DNA from 2 places in the Bradyrhizobium sp. I71 genome. Region 1 is predicted to be linked to the other one. Evidence: riboswitches for the same ligand, from Rfam matches in the RefSeq annotation. Region 1 holds a riboswitch; the other holds the start of a gene.
The links. A riboswitch is a leader RNA that binds a small molecule or an ion and turns the genes downstream of it on or off. The one in region 1 is predicted to bind glycine.

Region 1 (7,225 bases):
GCTCCTGGAAGATCATGGCCATCTTCGTCGCGCGAAGCTGGCGCAGGCGGCGGTCGGTCGCGGTGAGCAGTTCCTCGCCGACCAGCTTGATGCTGCCGCCGGTGGGAACCAGCGTGCCCTTCGGCAGGAGGCCCATCGTGGTGAGCGACGTCACCGACTTGCCCGAGCCGCTTTCGCCGACGAGGCACAGCGTCTCGCGCTCGCGCACCTGGATCGAGATGCCGTCGATGATGTTCACGCCCTTCGGCTTCTTGCCGATGGAAACGACGAGGTTGTTGATGTCGAGGATAGTGTTGGTCATCACTTGCCTTCCCGCTGCTTCATGCGCGGATCGAGTGCGTCGCGGGCGGCGTCGCCGATCAGGTTGATGCTGAGGATGGCGATCGAGAGCAAGAGGCCCGGCCAGAAGATCAGCGACGGCTTGATCTGGAAATACTGGCGGCCCTCGGCCATGATGTTGCCCCAGGTCGGCGTCTCCGGCGAGATGCCGGCGCCGAGGAAGGAGAGGATGGCCTCGGTCAGAATGGCGCTCGCGCAGACATAGGTGCCCTGGACGATCAGCGGCGCGATCGTGTTCGGCATCAGGTGGCGCCACATGATCTTCGGCAGGCTGGAGCCGACCGAGATCGCGGCCTCGACGTAAGGCTCCTCGCGCGCCGACAGCACGACCGAGCGCACCAGGCGCGCCACCCGCGGAATCTCGGGAATGGTGATCGCGATCAGCACGGTCCAGATGCTGGCGCCGGACAGCGACACCACGGCGATCGCGAGCAGGATGCTCGGCATCGCCATCAGGCCGTCCATGACGCGCATCAGCACGGAATCGACCAGCTTGAAGAAGCCGGAGACGAGGCCGATCGCGAGCCCGATGACGATCGACAGGATCGCCGAGCCGATGCCGATCAGAAGCGAGATGCGGCCGCCATAGATCACGCGCGACAACAGGTCGCGGCCGTAGGCGTCGGTGCCAAGCAGGAATTGCGAGGAGGAGGGCTTGAGCCGCTGCGACGGCGCGAGCTGGATCGGATCATGCGGCGCGATCAGCGGCGCGAGGATCGAGACCACCACGACCAGCGTGAGCAGGACCGTCGCAGTCGCAATGATGGGCGTCGAGGTGAGGAATCCGAATCGCGGCCGCAGCGGCGACGTGATCGGGATGGACGACTGGGGAAGGGTATCGACCGACATTTGTATCCTTATCCTTGCCTCAGTACCGGATCCGGGGATCGAGCAGGGTGTAGGCGACGTCGATGAGAAGATTGACGACGACATAGATCAGCGACGTCAGCAGGATCATCGCCTGGATCACCGGATAGTCGCGCGCCAGCACCGCATCAACGGTGAGGCGGCCGATGCCGGGGATGTTGAACACGCTCTCGGTGACGACGACGCCGGAGATCAGGAGCGCGAAGCCGGTGCCGATCACGGTGATCACGGGGACCGCGGCGTTGCGCAGCGCATGGCGCATCATCACCGCGACCTCGTTGATGCCTTTGGCGCGCGCGGTACGGACATAGTCCTCGCCGAGCACGTCGAGCATCGCCGCGCGCGTCATGCGCGCGATCAGGGCGATGTAGATGAAGGAGAGTGCGCAGGTCGGCAGGATGATGCGCTCGAAGAACGGCCCGAAGCCGTTCGAGATGCTGCGGAAGCCCTGCACCGGCACCCATCGCAGGTCGATGGCGAAGATCTGGATCAGGAGATAGCCGACCACGAACACCGGCACCGAGAAGCCGAGCACGGACAGGCCCATCACGAAGCGGTCGATCCAGGTGCCGTGCTTCCAGGCCGCGATCACCCCCAGGGGGACGGCGACGACGACTGCGAGGATGATGGTCGACAGCGCGATCGAGATCGACGGCTCGACGCGCTGGCCGATCATCTTCATCACCGGCAGGTTGGAGATCAGCGAGGTCCCGAGGTCGCCGTGCAGCAGCTTGTTCACCCATGTGATGAACTGCACGATCAGGGGCTCGTTCAGGCCGAGCGAGGCGCGGATGCGCTCGAGCCGTTCCGGTGTCGCGTTGTCGCCGGCGAGAATCGCGGCGGGATCCCCCGGCGTCAGCCGCAGAAGCAGGAACACGAACAGCGCGACGACGCCCATCACGGGCACCGCGGCCAGAACGCGGCGAATAAGATAACCCAGCATGCACTTATCTCCGGCTACGGAACGTGTGGAGCCCTGAGGCTCCCGTGAACTCTGTCGTGTCTATCATGCCTATCACTTGGGCTGGAAAGGCCGCTCGGAGACGCCGTCCTCTTAGGGCAAATTGTGTGCCAAGGGCTGCGCCGTAGCAAGAGGCCGGCATGTCTCCGATATCGACCACTCAGGATGCATGTCGCAGTTCACGCTCAACCCCAAGTGAAGGGACCGTCGGCGGAGCGTTGAGGCCGCGCCAGCCGTCGATGGTCTGGGCGATCATCTGCGCCGTCGCGGCCGACAGAGTCCAGCCGAGATGGCCGTGGCCGGTGTTGAAGAACACGCCCGGTATCCGCCCGGCGCGCACGACCGGCATCATGTTCGGCATCATCGGGCGCAGCCCGGCCCACGGCACGACGCGCGACGTTTCGACGGCGGGGAAGTTGTTGCGCACCCAGTCGATCAGCGGCTGCACGCGGTCGGCGCGGATGTCGCGATTGAAGTCGTTGAATTCGGCGGTGCCGGCGACGCGAAAACGATCGGCGCCGAGCCGGCTGGTGACGATCTTGGCGGCCTCGTCGAGCAGGCTCACCGTCGGGGTGGCGTTGCGGCTTTCGGCGGTGTCGAGCTGCACGGTGATCGAGTAGCCCTTCACCGGATAGACGTTGACGCGCTCGTCCAGCAGGGCGGCGAAGTGACGGCTCGCAACGCCCGCGCAGACCACGACGCCGTCCGCGTTCAGTGCGCCGCGCGCGGCCGCGACGGCATCGCTCGCGGCCAGATCGGCCCAGCCGATGACGAAGCCGCTGCCGGCACGTGCGATCGAATCGATATTGGCCTCGTGGATGAAGGTCGCGCCACGCCGCTTGCAGGCTTCCGCCAGGCCGCGGGTGAACTTGTGGATATCGCCGGTCGCATCCGACGGCGTGTAGAAGCCGCCATAATAGTCCTTGCGCAGTGTCGGCTCGATGCTGCGGATTTCCTCCGACGTCACCGGGCGGCGGTCGAGGCCGCCTTCCTGCAGCAGCGCGTTGACGCGCAGACCGGATTCGAAGCCGGCCTTGTCACGATAGATGTGGAGGATGCCGCGGCGTTCGAGATCGAAGTCGATTCCTTCGCGCGCCGCGATGTCGAACAGATACCTGCGCGCTTCGATCGCGAGCCGCGTGGTCTCGATGGTGTTGGCGCGGTAGTTGCCGATGTTGGCGACGAACTCGCTCATCCACGAATATTTGTGCCAGTTCGGCCGCGGGTTCATCAGCAGCGGCGCGTCGCGCCGAAACATCCAGCGCAAGCCCTTCAGGATCGTCGCCGTGCTGTTCCACACTTCGGCGTTCGATGCGGAGAGCTGCCCGCCATTGGCGAAGGACGTCTCCATCGCGGCGTAGCGGTGCTTGTCGAGCACCGTCACCTTGTAGCCGCGTTCGAGCAGGGCATAGGCGGTCGTGACGCCGGTGATGCCGGCGCCGATGATGGCAATATGGGTCATGGTGAAGTTCGGGGCTCCCGTGAGTTAGAGTCGGCGGACCGCCGGCCGTAAGGCCGTTGGCGGCGCCCCATCTGTCACGGTTACCTGAGAGCTTGATCCGCTGCGGATCTCGCAACGGACTATCCCCTTCGGTGGACGTCACGATTGCCTGAAATCGCGCCGCCTCTCTCCAGATCGTCCTGACGAAACGGTCCTTTTGCCTGAGAGTTTCCGGGGCGGTTGCTCCGTCGGCGCCGCGACGAAGGCCGAAAGCCTTCGCTGCGATCTCTCCCGCATCATCGCGTGGACGGCCGAGCAGTACGATACGCCTCATTTTTAGACAAGGCTAAATTTCGACCGTGACTGCCGACGTATTGTGCAGTGCAAATTCGATTCAATTACTCCAGAGTCGCCAGCAGACCTGCCATCAGCCGGCCGCGCTCGACCAGGCTATCGACCTCGATGAACTCCTCCAGCGTGTGGCCATTGCCGCCGCGGACACCGAGGCCGTCGAGCGTGGGAATTCCCATCGCGCCGGTGAAGTTGCCGTCGGAGCCGCCGCCGGAGCTGGCATGCGGTAATTCCGCGCCGAGCGATTTGGCGATGCCGCGCGCCTTCTCATAGAGCGCCATGGTACCCGCATCCGGCTCCCAAACCGGACGCGTCACGCCGCGCGTGACCTTGAACGTGACGTCGTTGGTGGTGCCCGACAGCGCCAGCATCCTCTCGACACCGCGGTCAAGATCGGCCTGACGCTTGGCCATGGAGAGCGCTTCGCCGGTTGCGGTCGTCGCAACGCAATTGACCCATTGTCCGCCGTGGACGACGCCGACCGAGAAGGTGCAGTCCTCCGTCGTCATCGCGTCGATCGCGAGGATCTGCCGCGCCATCTCGCGGATCGCCGAGCGTCCGGCCGACAACGTGGCGCCGGCGTGGCTCGGCCGTCCCGTCGCCTCGAGATTGAAGCGCGCGATGGCGTAGCGTCCGGTCGTGACGCCGTTGTCGGCGCGGCCGGGCTCCGGCACCAGCACGTATTTGTTGCGCGCCGCTTCCGCCTCGATGATGTCCCGCGTCGAAGGCGTGCCGACTTCCTCATCCGGCGTGAACAGCACGGTGATCGGCAGCGGTGTGGTGAACGAGGCGCGCGCCAGTTGCCGTATCGCTTCCAGCGAGAGGTAATTGCCGCCCTTCATATCGTAGATGCCGGGGCCATAGCACTTGTTGCCCTCGCGCCGCCATTTCAGCTTCTCGATGGTGCCGACCGGATGAACGGTATCCATGTGTCCGGCGATCAGGATGCCCGGCTCGCCCTGCTTGGGATGAGGAAAGCGCGCGCGGATGACGCCACCAAAGCCCTGGCGGCCGGCAATGCGCTCGATCGTCGCACCCATGATCGCCATATCCCGCGCCGCGATATCGAGCATGCGGTCCACGGCGCCTGCATCCCAGGTCGGACTCTCGCATTCGACCCAGCCGCGCAGGCCCTCGAGCATCGCCTCGGAATCAAAGGGAAGATTGGCAGGATTCATCTCAATGTCTCTCAAGCTTCGAAAGATGGAACGCGCATTGCATCGGCGCGGGGCAGGACAAGCGGAGGGTGTTGTAGAGCCAAACCGATCTTTGTGGAGCCCGTGCGCGCGCCGTGAGGGGCTGCGACGAAACCGGATTGACGCGCTCGGCACTGTCTGCAAGTCTCAAAAAGATAAAGGCATTGCATGAGGTTAGTTCGCCCAACGAATGAACCGCATGCTCAACCAATGACCTGCCTTTGAACAGTTTCACGTCAGGAGAACTTTCTATGTTCCACTTCATGCGCCGGGGGCGTCGCGCGTTCGCCTCCAAACTTGCGCTGTCGGTCGTCGCGCTTTCGACCGCGCTGGCCTCGCCAGTGCTTGCGGCCGGCAAGACCATCACGGCGGTGATGCATTCGGATCTGCGCATCATCGACCCGATCTTCACCACGGCCTACATCACGCGCGACCATGGCTACATGGTTTACGACACGCTGGTGGCGCCGGATTCGAGCTTCAAGATCCAGCCGCAGATGGCGGACTGGAAGATCTCCGACGACAAGCTCACCTATACCTTCACGCTGCGCGACGGCCTGAAATGGCATGACGGTGCGCCGGTGACGGCGGAAGACTGCGTTGCTTCGCTGAAGCGCTGGGCCGCGGTCGACGGCATGGGCCAGAAGCTCATGGACTTCACCGCGAGCATCGAGGCGACCGACGCCAAGACCATCACGCTGAAGCTGAAGGAGCCCTACGGCCTCGTGCTCGATTCCATCGGCAAGCCGTCCTCGCGCGTCGCCTTCATGATGCCGAAGCGCCTCGCCGAGACGCCGCCGGACAAGCAGATCCCGGAGCAGATCGGCTCGGGTCCCTTCAAGTTCGTGGCATCGGAATTCCAGCCCGGCGTGAAGGCGGTCTACGTCAAGAACACCGACTACGTGCCGCGCAAGGAGCCGGCGAGCTGGACCTCCGGCGGCAAGGTGGTGAAGGTGGATCGCGTCGAGTGGATCACCATGCCGGACTCGCAGACCGCAGTGAACGCGCTGCAGTCTGGCGACATCGACTTCATGGAGAACCTGCCGTTCGACATGCTGCCGGTGCTGGAAGCCAACAAGGAGCTCACGATCGAGGTCTCCAACAAGTTCGGTTTCCAGACGCTCGGCCGCATGAACTTCCTGCATCCGCCGTTCGACAACGTGAAGGTGCGGCGAGCTGCCCTGCTGGCGATGAACCAGAAGGACGTTCTCGATGCACTCGTCGGCAACGCCAAATATCAGAAGATCTGCGGCGCCTTCTTCGTGTGCGATACGCCGCTCGCGACCGACGTCGGCGCCGAGACTCTCATCAAGGGCAACGGCATGGCCGCAGCCAAGAAGGCGCTTGCCGAGTCCGGCTACGACGGCACACCGATCGTGATCATGGCGCCCGGCGACGTCACGACGCTCAAGGCGCAGCCGATCGTTGCAGCCCAGCTGCTGCGCGAGGCCGGCTTCAAGGTCGACCTGCAAGCGACTGACTGGCAGACGGTGGTGAGCCGCCGCGCCAGCCAGAAGCCGCCGAAGGAGGGCGGCTGGAACATGTTCTTCACCAACTGGGTCGCGGCCGACGTTGCCAACCCGATCGCCAATCTCTCGATCGGCGGCCAGGGCAAGAAGGGCTGGTTCGGCTGGGCCGAAGACCCCAAGATCGAGCAGCTCAAGGACGCTTTCGTCCGCGCATCCTCGCTCGACGAGCAGAAGAAGATCGCGGCCGAGATCCAGCAGGAGGCGTACGATCAGGTGATCTACATCCCGCTGGGGCAGTATCTCCTGCCGAGCGGCTGGCGCAAATCGCTGACCGGCCTGCTCGACGGTCCGGCGACGCCGCTGTTCTGGAACGTCAGCAAGTCGGAGTAGGCGAGGCGTTCTCGCCGCGACCTTCGTCCGGATCGCCACGCGGCGCCGCTGATATCAGCGGCGCCGCCCGCCAGGAAAGAGTCCAGGGGAGCCCGATGTTCCAACTCATGAGGGGGCGTTGCGCGTTCGCCTCCAGACTTGCGCTTTCGGTCGTCGCGCTTTCGGCTCTGGGCTCGCCAGTTCTTGCTGCGGGCAAGACCATTACCGCCGT
Region 2 (7,225 bases), 140 kb from region 1:
GCGCGACTTCAACGCGTCCTGCGTCAGGTCCAGCGGGAAGCCGTAGGTGTCGTAGAGCGTGAAGGCGACGTCGCCGTCGAACATGTCGCCCTTCTTCAGGCCGGCCGACTTCTCGTCGAGGATGGCAAGGCCGCGCGACAGCGTCTTGCGGAAGCGGGTCTCTTCCAGCCGCAGCGTTTCCTCGATCAGATTCTCCGCGCGCATCAGGTCGGGATAGGCCTGGCCCATCTCGCGCACCAGCGCCCAGACCAGCCGGTGCATCAGCGGCTCCTTGGCGCCCAGCAGCTGCGCATGGCGCATGGCACGGCGCATGATCCGGCGCAGCACGTAGCCGCGGCCCTCGTTCGAGGGCAGCACGCCGTCGGCGACGAGGAACGCGGAGGAGCGCAGATGGTCGGCGATGACGCGGAACGAGGCCACGGTCTGCTCGCTCGGCCCGGTGCCGAGCGCGGACGCCGTCGCATCGATCAGGTTCTTGAACAGGTCGGTCTCGAACACGCTCTCGACGCCCTGGAGGATGCAGGCCATCCGCTCCAGGCCCATGCCGGTGTCGATCGAGGGACGCGGCAGCGGCTGGCGCTCCTCCTTCGTCACCTGCTCGAACTGCATGAACACGAGATTCCAGAATTCGAGGAAGCGGTCGCCGTCCTCCTCCGGCGAGCCCGGAGGCCCGCCCCAGATGTGCTCGCCGCGGTCGATGAAGATCTCCGAGCACGGGCCGCACGGGCCGGTGTCGCCCATCGCCCAGAAATTGTCCGAGGTCGGGATGCGGATGATGCGGTCTTCGGAGAAGCCGGCGATCTTCTTCCACAGGCCCGCCGCCTCGTCGTCGGTGTGATAGACCGTGACGAGCAGCTTGTCCTTCTTCAGCCCGAACTCGGTGGTGATCAGCTTCCAGGCAAGCTCGATCGCGCGCTCCTTGAAATAGTCGCCGAACGAGAAATTGCCGAGCATCTCGAAGAAGGTGAGATGGCGCGCGGTGTAGCCGACATTGTCGAGGTCGTTGTGCTTGCCGCCGGCGCGCACGCATTTCTGCGAGGTGGTGGCGCGCTGATAGGGCCGCTTCTCCACGCCGGTGAAGACGTTCTTGAACTGCACCATGCCGGCATTGGTGAACATCAACGTGGGGTCGTTGCGCGGCACCAATGGCGAGGACGGCACGATCTCGTGGCCGTTCTCGGCAAAGAAGTTCAGAAAGGTCGACCTGATCTCGTTGACGCCGCTCATGTTCATCCAATCGGGTGTGCTTGGACCCGCTTCCTGCCATCCAAACCAGAGGTTAGGGCTGATATCTGCGGGCCAAAGCGCTTTTAGACAAGGCCTGCTTCAGTGTCCAGAAACTGTGCAAGGAGATCAGAGGGTTGCCGCAGGCGCGCAATCCCGGTTGAAAAGGCGAAACCGCCGCGTTGACAGGCTTGGCCGGCCTGTGGTCTGTAACCATCTATATCGTACGGCCACGTCGGGAGAGACCGGCTTTACTGCCGGCGCCGAAGGAGCAACCGCCCCGGAAACTCTCAGGCAAAAGGACCGCGTGGCTTTGACAGCATCTGGAAAGAGGCGCCGACGGGCCTAAGAACCCGGGTGGCGTCCGCCGACGGGATAATACTCTCAGGCACAGCGACAGATGGGGCTTCGACAGGTTGGCCCGGGGAATTGTCCCCGGGGAACCGCCGAGGACCCCTGTGATGCCAGTACCCGACGACCAGAAATCTCTCCGACATACGCCCCTCCACGCCCTGCATGTGTCCCTCGGCGGCAAGATGGTGCCGTTCGCCGGCTATGACATGCCCGTGCAGTACCCTGCGGGCGTGCTGAAGGAGCACCTCCATACGCGCGCCGCGGCCGGGCTGTTCGACGTCTCCCATATGGGCCAGCTCGCGCTCCGGCCGAAGTCGGGCAAGGTCGAGGACGCCGCCCGTGCGCTGGAACGGCTGGTGCCGCAGGACATCGCGGCGATCGCGCCCAACCGGCAGCGCTACGCCCAGTTCACCAATGCGGACGGCGGCATCCTCGACGATCTCATGGTCGCCAATTTCGGCGATCACCTGTTCCTGGTCGTCAACGCCGCCTGCAAGGACGCGGACGAGGCGCATCTTCGCGCGCACCTCGCGGACGACTGCGTCATCGATTCTCTTGCCGACCGCGCGCTGATCGCGCTGCAGGGCCCGAAGGCGGAAGCGGCGCTGGCGAAATTGTGTGCAGAGGCGCCGTCCATGACATTCATGGATGCCGGCCCGCATGAGGTCGCCGGCATCAAATGCTTCGTCTCGCGCTCCGGCTATACCGGCGAGGACGGCTTCGAAATCTCCGTTCCCGCTGCGGACGCCGAGCGCCTGACCAGGACGCTGCTCGAAAACCCGGACGTGCTGCCAATCGGCCTCGGCGCCCGCGACAGCCTGCGGCTCGAAGCCGGGCTTTGCCTGTACGGCCACGACATCGACACCGCGACAACGCCGGTCGAGGCCGCGCTGGAATGGTCGGTGCAGAAGAGCCGCCGCAGCGGCGGGATTCGCGCTGGCGGCTTTCCCGGCGCCGAGAAAATCCTCGCCCATTTCGACAACGGCGCGTCCCGCCGCCGCGTCGGCCTGCGTGCCGAGGGCCGCGCGCCGGTGCGCGAGGGCGCGCCGCTGTTTGCGGATCCGGCCGCAGGCGAGCCGATCGGCAAGGTCACCTCGGGCGGTTTCGGCCCGAGCCTGAATGCGCCGGTCGCGATGGGCTATGTGCCCACGAATCTGAGCGCGCTCGGCACGAAACTCTTCGCCGAGGTGCGCGGCCAGCGCCTGCCGCTCGCAGTCGCCGCCATGCCCTTCGTGAAAAACACCTACAAACGCTGAGGACAAGACAATGACCACGACGCTGTACACCTCCGACCATGAATGGCTCGCGATCGACGGCGACGTCGCCACCGTCGGCATCACCGATTACGCTCAGCAGCAGCTCGGCGACGTCGTGTTCGTCGAATTGCCCAAGGTCGGCCGGAGCTTGAAGAAGGCCGAGGCCGCCGCCGTCGTGGAATCGGTGAAGGCCGCCTCCGACGTCTACGCGCCTGTTACGGGCGAAGTGCTCGAGGCCAACGAGGCGCTCGCCGCCGAGCCGGCGCTGGTGAACTCGGATGCGCAGGGCGCGGCCTGGTTCTTCAAGATCAAGATGGCAGACAAGAGCGAGCTCGGCAGCCTCATGGATGAAGCCGCCTACAAGGCCCATACGGCTTAACGAGGATGGAGCAAGCGATGACCGCGCACCGCAAATCCAACGGCGACACCGCCGCCTCTTTCGTCCGCCGCCACATCGGCCCCTCGGCGCGCGACGTCACCGCAATGCTCGAGGCCGTCGGCGCGAAAAGCGTCGACGCGCTGATGGCGGAGACGCTGCCGGCGTCGATCCGGCAGGCCGCCCCGCTCGATCTCGGCAAGCCGCTCAGCGAAACCGAGGCGATCGCGCATATGGGCGAGCTCGCAGCCCAGAACCAGGTCTTCACCTCGCTGATCGGCCAAGGCTATTCCGGCACGATCCTGCCCGCCGTCATCCAGCGCAACATCCTGGAGAATCCGGCCTGGTACACGGCCTATACGCCCTACCAGCCCGAGATCAGCCAGGGCCGACTGGAGGCGCTGTTCAACTTCCAGACCATGATCTGCGACCTCACCGGGCTCGACGTCGCCAACGCCTCGCTGCTCGACGAGGCCACCGCCGCCGCCGAAGCCATGGCGCTCGCGGAGCGGCACTCGCAGGTCAAGGCGAAGGCTTTCTTCGTCGACAAGGACGTGCATCCGCAGACGCTGGCCGTGATGCGGACCCGCGCCGAGCCGCTGGGCTGGACCCTGATCGTCGGCGATCCCCTCACCGATCTCGACAAGGCGGACGTGCTTGGCGCGCTGCTGCAATATCCGGGCTCCTCGGGCGCATTGCGCGACCTCAGGCCCGCGATATCAGCGCTGAAGGCCAAGGGCGCGCTCGCGATTCTCGCCGCCGATCTCTTGGCGCTGACGCTGATCGCCTCGCCCGGCGAGCTCGGGGCCGATATCGCCATCGGCTCGGCGCAGCGTTTTGGCGTGCCGATGGGCTATGGCGGACCGCATGCGGCCTATATGGCGGTGCGCGATGCGCTGAAGCGCTCGCTGCCCGGCCGCATCGTCGGCCTCTCCGTGGATTCCCGCGGCATGCCGGCCTACCGCCTCGCGCTGCAGACGCGCGAGCAGCACATCCGCCGCGAGAAGGCGACCTCCAACATCTGCACCGCGCAGGTGCTGCTCGCCGTGATCGCCTCGATGTATGCGGTCTATCACGGCCCCGAGGGGCTCTCGCAGATCGCGCGCAACGTCCACCGCCGCACCGCCGTGCTCGCGAGCGGCCTGCGCAAGCTCGGCTTTGCGCCGCAGTCCGAGAACTTCTTCGACACGCTCAGCGTCGATGCCGGCGCCAGGCGCGCCGAGATCGTCGCGCGTGCCGCGGCCGAACAGATCAATCTCGGCATCGGTGACACCGCACTGCGCATCGCGCTCGACGAGACCACGACGCCTGCGACGGTGGAAGCGGTCTGGCGCGCCTTCGGCGGCACCTTCGCTTATGCCGAGATCGACGCCGGGACGCGCGAGGCGCTGCCGGAGACGCTGAAGCGCACCACCCCGTTCCTCACTCATCCGGTCTTCCACGCGCATCGCTCGGAGACCGAGATGCTGCGCTACATGCGCAAGCTCAGCGATCGCGATCTCGCGCTCGACCGCGCCATGATCCCGCTCGGCTCCTGCACCATGAAGCTGAACGCGACCACCGAGATGATGCCGCTGACCTGGCCGGAGTTTGCGACGCTGCACCCGTTCGTGCCGCGCGAGCAGGCCGCCGGCTACCACGCGCTGTTCGCGCGGCTGGAAAAGTGGCTGTGCGACATCACCGGCTATGACGCGATCTCGCTGCAGCCGAATTCGGGCGCGCAGGGCGAATATGCCGGGCTGCTCGCGATCCGCGGCTATCACGCCGCGCGCGGACAGAGCCACCGCAAGATCTGCCTGATCCCCTCCTCCGCCCACGGCACCAACCCGGCTTCGGCCGCGATGGCCGGCATGGACGTGGTGGTGGTCGCCTGCGAGAAGAACGGCGACGTCGACGTCAATGATCTCCGCGCCAAGGCAGAGAAGCATTCGAACGACCTCGCCGCAGTCATGATCACCTATCCCTCGACGCATGGCGTGTTCGAGGAGCACATCCGCGAGATCTGCGACATCGTCCACGCCCATGGCGGCCAGGTGTATCTCGACGGCGCCAATCTCAACGCCCAGGTCGGCCTGAGCAGACCGGGCGATTACGGCGCCGATGTCAGCCATCTCAACCTGCACAAGACCTTCTGCATCCCGCATGGCGGCGGCGGTCCCGGCATGGGCCCGATCGGCGTCAAGGCGCATCTTGCGTCGTTCCTGCCGGGTCATCCGGCAACGAATGCCGAAGCACCGGTCGGCCCGGTCTCGGCCGCGCCGTTCGGCTCGGCCTCGATCCTGACCATCTCCTACATCTACATCCTGATGATGGGCGGCGAAGGATTGAAGCGCGCGACCGAGATCGCGATCCTCAACGCCAACTACATCGCAGCGCGTCTCGATGCGCACTTCCCGGTGCTCTACAGGAACGAGAAGGGCCGCGTCGCGCATGAATGCATCGTCGACCCGCGGCCGCTGAAGACGACCTCAGGCGTCACCGTCGACGACATCGCCAAACGGCTGATCGACTACGGCTTCCACGCGCCCACCATGAGCTTCCCGGTGCCGGGCACGCTGATGATCGAGCCGACCGAGTCGGAATCGAAGGCGGAGCTGGATCGTTTTTGCGACGCCATGATTGCGATCCGCAAGGAGATCGCCGAGGTCGAGGCCGGCCGCTTCAAGATCGAAGCCTCGCCCTTGCGTCACGCTCCGCATACCGTGCACGACATCGCCGATGACGATTGGAATCGCGCCTACACCCGCAGCGAAGGCTGCTTCCCCGACGGCGTCTCGCGCACCGACAAGTATTGGTGCCCCGTGGGCCGCGTCGACAACGTCTACGGCGACCGCAATCTGGTGTGCTCGTGCCCGCCGGTGAGCGATTACGCGCAAGCCGCGGAGTAGGATTTGTAGGGTGGGTCAGCGGGCGGTCGCGCGAAGCGCAGGCCGCCGGCGTAACCCACCACTTCAGCTTTCGCGGAGATAAACAGTGGTGGATTACGCCTTCGGCTAATCCACCCTACTACACCGAAATGCGCCGCTAGGGCGAGATCAACGACCGGCGCTCGCCATCCCAGCGCCAAAGCCGTTCACTGGTGAGACGCGTGCCGCCCCACCAGCGTTTGATCGGGTTGGGACCGCGAAAATCTTCCCGGCCGGCCAGGACCGCTTCGCCAAACTCCGTCAGCGACAGCCGGCTCCGGCGAAAGGCAGCATTGCGACTTCTCGCGTTGTCCGGATCGAGTGTCGCCAGCTTGCCGTCCAGACCCGCGATCGCTGGCGCCGGACCAAATGCGAGCCCTTCGAGCAGCGCGCCCAATTCCCACGGATCGAACACGCGTGTTGCCAGCGCGCCCAGCCGAAACAGCTCATCGGTGCGATTGTGTCCACCTGCAATCCGCTCGAGCAGCCGAGTCTCGGTCGCGCCCAGTCCCGTCGCCGGCGACGGCAGTTCTGCGAGCAGGTCTTCCATGGCCGGCTTCAGGAAAGACAGCTTGCCGAGCGGCCTGCCGAGCAGCCCGGCGCAAAGCTCGGGCGTCGGCGCGCGGTAAGCTTCCCAGGCCATGCTGGCGATCCCAAGATCGCTTTCCGTGATATCGACCTGCCGCACGTCACGGTGACGAAGCTCTGAGGGATCTGCTCCGCGCAGATCGAAATCGACGCGTCGCAATCTCAGCTTCTCCGTGATGGATGGTTCGGAACGCAAGTAATCGAGGAGCCAGATCAACTGCAATTGACTATTGGGTTCAGGATCGAACCACAGTTCGATGAGATCGACCCCGTAGGTTTCGCAGACCCAGAGCAACGCACCCGCCCGATCCTGGCGCCTGAGAAGGGGCGATTGACGGACGCCGACGCAATCCGACCAGTGCATCCCGTTAGACCACCACCTGGAGGCGAGATAGCTGTTGAGGTGGTCAGCCGTGGGAAGTGGCCCGGAAGCGAAGCGATAGATGAAGGGGACGACCATGTCGGCGCGATCGGCGTGGGCAAGACCGACGCCGGACGAGCTGGTCAAGATCACACGCTTC

Region 2: another riboswitch for glycine. It lies ahead of gcvT (glycine cleavage system aminomethyltransferase GcvT); the one in region 1 lies ahead of FJV43_RS04105 (D-amino acid dehydrogenase).

The regions. Positions count from the first base shown of each region.
Region 1 is NZ_CP059398.1:812,127-819,351, reverse strand. It holds gene FJV43_RS04120 (ABC transporter ATP-binding protein) at 1-301, opposite strand, end outside; gene FJV43_RS04115 (ABC transporter permease) at 301-1,188, opposite strand; gene FJV43_RS04110 (ABC transporter permease) at 1,208-2,149, opposite strand; gene FJV43_RS04105 (D-amino acid dehydrogenase) at 2,328-3,629, opposite strand; glycine riboswitch at 3,699-3,804, opposite strand; glycine riboswitch at 3,808-3,912, opposite strand; gene FJV43_RS04100 (M20/M25/M40 family metallo-hydrolase) at 4,007-5,137, opposite strand; gene FJV43_RS04095 (ABC transporter substrate-binding protein) at 5,407-7,014, shown strand; gene FJV43_RS04090 (ABC transporter substrate-binding protein) at 7,110-7,225, shown strand, end outside.
Region 2 is NZ_CP059398.1:953,233-960,457, forward strand. It holds gene alaS (alanine--tRNA ligase) at 1-1,227, opposite strand, end outside; glycine riboswitch at 1,451-1,539, shown strand; gene gcvT (glycine cleavage system aminomethyltransferase GcvT) at 1,686-2,834, shown strand; gene gcvH (glycine cleavage system protein GcvH) at 2,845-3,213, shown strand; gene gcvP (aminomethyl-transferring glycine dehydrogenase) at 3,231-6,098, shown strand; gene FJV43_RS04820 (hypothetical protein) at 6,235-7,225, opposite strand, start outside.